2 regions of the Trichocoleus sp. Lan genome follow, and region 2 is predicted to be linked to the other one. Evidence: predicted binding sites of a transcription regulator. Region 2 holds the regulator's gene; the other holds the start of a gene.
The links. The regulator NtcA, encoded in region 2, controls nitrogen genes in cyanobacteria. The targets are predictions, from matches to a motif close to TTTGTANNNNNNNNTACAAA.
Positions count from the first base shown of each region.

Region 1 (2,411 bases), on a different contig from region 2:
CGATCGCAGTAGCAACAGCAGTTAGCGTTACGGGTTCCATAAATTACAGGTTAAGGTCAATTTTTAGTCAGTTATAGCCCAAAAATAACCCCGGCGATTATAAATCGCGGCTATACAAACGAAGTCCGCCTGCGCGGACTATTTGAAACTCACCACGCGGGTTTATGTTTTTATAATTCCAGAAATCTATTCTGAGGATATTTTTGGGGAGTAGAGCGATCGCATTTATAAATTCCACTGCCAAAATTGAGAGAGTTTCAAAAGAGCGATCGCTTTTTATCATGAAAAAACGCCGATGGGTGTGGTTCTTTAGTTTGCTGTTTGCTTCCCTGCTGGTTGTTACCAGTTGCGGCAACAATTTCGATGATGTCAAAAACCTCAAAGCGGGTGCTGGTAAGCAAGTTATTGTTTTAGGCGATAGCATCGCCTCTGGATATGGCGTGGACAAGACAGAAGCTTTTCCCAGCGTGTTGAGTCGTCAACTCGGTTTGCCAATACTGAATCGCGGTGTTAGCGGCGATACAACCGCAATGGGGTTGAGTCGCTTACAAAAAGATGCGATCACAGCAGAACCTTGGCTGGTAATTGTTGAATTAGGCGGAAATGATTTTCTGCGAAAAATTCCCAAAACTGAGACAGAACAAAACTTGCGGCAAATCGTAACTTCGATTCAACAACAAAAAGCAATTGTTGTGCTGCTAGGAATCAATCTCGGCTACATAGAAGATGAATATGATGAACTTTATCAGCGTGTTGCTAAAGATACACAGGCTTATTTAATTCCGCAGGTTTTAACTGGAATTGTCGATAATCCAAAAAATCGCCAGGAAGATATCATTCATCCAAATGCTGCCGGACACCAGCTTTTAGCCTCCCGCGTTGCTAAAAACTTACAGCCCTTATTAGCCCAAGCTACTTGGCCTCCAACCTTGTTGCAATATCGACGGAGTGCTAATCAAACATAGGAGCGATTTGCACTGAAACTGTTAAAAATTTTCCATAAATCGCTTTTTGTCAAGTCCCTTGGGTTGTAAAGGAATAAAATAGACATTAGCCTCTAGAGCTGACTTTCGCTGTTACGAATAAGAGGTAAAGATTTCGTAACAAGTCCTACAGAATTGGATCGTAGAAAGTCTGTATCCAATAAGAGTTTGCCCTTGTCTATTTCACTTGAGATTCTTTTATGACCTCCTCGATCCGCTTCCTCATGTGCGCTCCCGACCATTACGACGTGGATTATGTGATTAATCCCTGGATGGAGGGCAATATTCACAAATCCTCGCGCGATCGCGCCGTCGAGCAATGGCAAAAGCTTCATTACGTCCTCAAAGACCACGCCATTGTCGATTTGGTTGCACCCCAGCGCGGTGTGCCTGACATGGTGTTTACAGCCAATGCTGGCTTGGTTCTGGGAGATACCGTTGTCCTGAGCCGCTTCTTCCACAAAGAGCGGCAGGGTGAGGAGCCTTATTTCAAGCAATGGTTTGAGGAAAAAGGCTATAAGGTGCATGAACTGCCTAAAGACTTGCCGTTTGAAGGCGCGGGCGATGCGCTGCTGGATCGAGAGGGGCGCTGGTTGTGGGCGGGATACGGCTTCCGCTCAGAACTCGATTCTCACCCGTTGTTGGCAAAGTGGCTCGACATCGAAGTGCTATCCCTGCGATTGATGGATGAGCGGTTCTATCATCTGGATACCTGCTTCTGTCCCTTGAGTGGCGGCTATTTGCTCTACTATCCCCCGGCATTTGATTCTTACTCCAACCGCGTCATTGAAATGCGAGTTGCGCCGGAAAAGCGGATTGCCATCGAGGAAGCGGATGCGGTAAATTTCGCCTGCAACGCTGTGAATATTGACCACGTTGTGGTGATGAATAAGGCGAGTGAGCCACTCAAAAAACGCCTTGCCGATGTTGGATTTCAAGTTATCGAAACGCCGCTGACAGAATTTTTGAAAGCCGGGGGTGCTGCCAAGTGCCTGACGCTGCGGGTGACGGAACCCGTCCGAGAAGAAGTCCATGCCAATGTCTCAGTGGAAAGCCGCACGATTCGCCTAGAAGGGCATTTGCTGGACTCCGGCTTAATCAACCGTGCTTTAGACTTAGTGGTAGAAAATGGGGGCAGCTTCCAGGTTCTCAACTTCAGTCTGGGAGAACAACGGCAAAGTACCTCCTCAGCAGAAGTGAAAGTGTCGGCTCCTTCCCACGATGTGATGGAAGCGATTTTGTCGCAGCTAATCGATTTGGGTGCGGTGAATTTGCCCCACGATGAGCGCGATGCCAAGCTAGAAGATGTCATCCAAGCTGGGGTGGCTCCAGATGATTTCTATGTGTCCACCATTTATCCCACAGAAGTCAGAATCAATGGGGAGTGGGTGCGGGTGCAAGATCAACGCATGGATGGAGCGATCGCCA
Region 1 is NZ_JAMPKA010000005.1:274,573-276,983, reverse strand. Features, by position in the region: gene NDA03_RS07070 (hypothetical protein) at 1-40, opposite strand, end outside; gene NDA03_RS07065 (GDSL-type esterase/lipase family protein) at 282-965, shown strand; gene NDA03_RS07060 (TIGR00300 family protein) at 1,184-2,411, shown strand, end outside.
Region 1: NDA03_RS07060 (TIGR00300 family protein) is a predicted target of NtcA. The motif match lies at 1,098-1,117, and genes of this name have one in related genera.

Region 2 (2,411 bases):
ACACTCATTTCCAATCCAGACTTGGCAATTCCCATGACGTTGTAGTTGGGGATCACCTTAACGCCGCCTAGATAAGTCAGCGTGACAATGCTGCCACCTTCTGTCATCAGTGGTTTTGCTGACCCAGCAAGTTGCACCAGAGAATAGGTACTAATTTCTAGAGCTTGGGTGAAGCCAGCGCGGGTAGTGTTGCTAAAATCACCTGATAAATCTTCCTTGTTCGCAAAAGCAAGACAATGGATCAGGATGTCTAGCTTGCCCCACTTATCGCGGATGGCGTCAAATGTAGACTGAATTTGGGTCTCATTCTGGACATCGCAGGGTAAAAATAAGCTGGGGTTGAGGGGTTCTACCAACTCTGCCACTTTTTTTTCAAAGCGGCCTCGGTCGTCTGGCAGGTAAGTCACTCCTAGATTCGCACCCGCTTGGTGCAGTTGCTGAGCAATCCCCCAGGCGATCGATCGATTGTTGGCAATGCCGGTGACAAGGGCGTTTTTTCCGGTTAAATCTAGCATAAATGTCGATTTTGAAGGCAATATTAGAGGATATCCGATTTAGGGGAGTATTCAAGATCGCGATCGCCCGGAGCAAGGCTGTCTAGTACGGGTAAGGAGCGTGCCTCCTTACTCACCATGCATCCCACCCGATAGCGCAGATACTGTCAAGATATCAACATTTTCCGTCATAATCTTACTTGCCTTGAGCAGGGAGAGAACTAAAGAAGGTAGCCGGGGAAACTACTTTAAAATTTTGTATCAAATAGCACAAAAACCGCTTGGAAGTCAGTTTATCTGTGTCTAATGTCAGAAAACTCTCATAGTTGTTTTGCTATGGTTAAAGTTCCTCCGACAGAAAGTTGCAGAAGTCTGTAGGGCAGCATTTAGGAAAAAGGAAGTGGCAGTGACGCAAGATAGACCGCTAGCAGCTGTGTTCCGTCAACTGGGAGGTGGGGCGTTTCCACCCGTGGTGGAAACTTTTGAGCGGGGCAAGACGATCTTTTTCCCAGGAGACCCGGCTGAACGGGTATACTTTTTGCTCAAAGGTGCAGTAAAGCTGTCTCGCGTGTATGAAGCTGGGGAAGAAATTACCGTGGCGCTGCTGCGAGAAAACAGCGTTTTTGGAGTACTGTCCTTAATTACAGGGCATCGTTCGGATCGGTTTTATCACGCTGTAGCATTTACGCCAGTGGAGCTGCTTTCGGCACCGATCGATCAGGTAGAGCAATCGCTCAAGGATAATCCGGAGCTATCGATGTTGATGCTGCGAGGGCTTTCTTCGCGCATTTTGCAAACAGAAATGATGATTGAGACATTAGCTCACCGAGATATGGGATCGCGCTTGGTGAGTTTTCTATTGATTCTGTGCCGTGATTTTGGCGTTCCTACCGCCAATGGAATTACGATCGATCTGAAGCTTTCTCATCAAGCGATCGCAGAAGCAATCGGCTCCACCAGGGTAACTGTCACCCGCTTACTGGGAGATTTGCGGGAGGAAAAAATGATTTCTATCCACAAGAAAAAAATTACGGTACACAACCCAGTTACACTGAGTCAGCAGTTTACTTGAAAACAGCTAGAGGCTCTCGTCAGGTTGTAGGTTAGGTTGTTGGTTAAAACGGCATGGTAGCGCGAGCAGGTTATCCAGTTTTAACATTTAGTCGGGAGTTGAGTTAAAAGGTGTCAGGTTTTAAGCGGATAGTTTTCAACCTTCCAACCTTTAACCTTTCCGATTTCACCTTCGATCTTTAATTCCTGTTAACCCTTTCTCTAGCCTGCGATGCGATAGGCTGTAACTGGAATGACTGTAGCAGACAATGACCGACAGTGCGCTCTTCCTGATTTTGTCTATTTTAGTGTTGGGAAGCGTCATCGCAACGGTAGGCGATCGCATTGGCACGCGCGTGGGAAAAGCACGCCTGTCGTTGTTCAATCTGCGTCCCCGCAAAACAGCTGTTTTGGTAACGATTCTGACAGGGCTAACGATTTCTGCCTCAACACTAACAATCATCTTCGCGACCAGCGAACAATTGCGGATTGGAGTTTTTAGACTCCAAGAAGTGCAGAAAAAACTCAAGACAGCAAGTAAGGATATTGCTAAAGCGAACGAGCAGAAACGGAAAACCGAAAGCGAACTTGCTAAAACCGCCGCCCAAAAAGAGCAAGTAGAGAAGGAACTCGCTCAAGCTCGCACCCAGCAATCTGTCGCTCAGCAGCGCTTAGATGCGATTAATCGATCTTTGGCAGCTGCGCTGGCTAAACAAGGCCAGACGGAGGCGCAACTAAATCAGACTCAAAGCGAACTGACCCGGGTTGCCAGCAGCTTTCAGCAAACCCAAAAACAGCTTACATCTGTCTCAGGGCAAGCCAAGACGCTACGTTCCGAAATCCAACAACTTCAAGCAGAACGCCAAG
Region 2 is NZ_JAMPKA010000003.1:148,238-150,648, forward strand. Features, by position in the region: gene fabI (enoyl-ACP reductase FabI) at 1-515, opposite strand, end outside; gene ntcA (global nitrogen regulator NtcA) at 895-1,566, shown strand; gene NDA03_RS03695 (DUF3084 domain-containing protein) at 1,814-2,411, shown strand, end outside.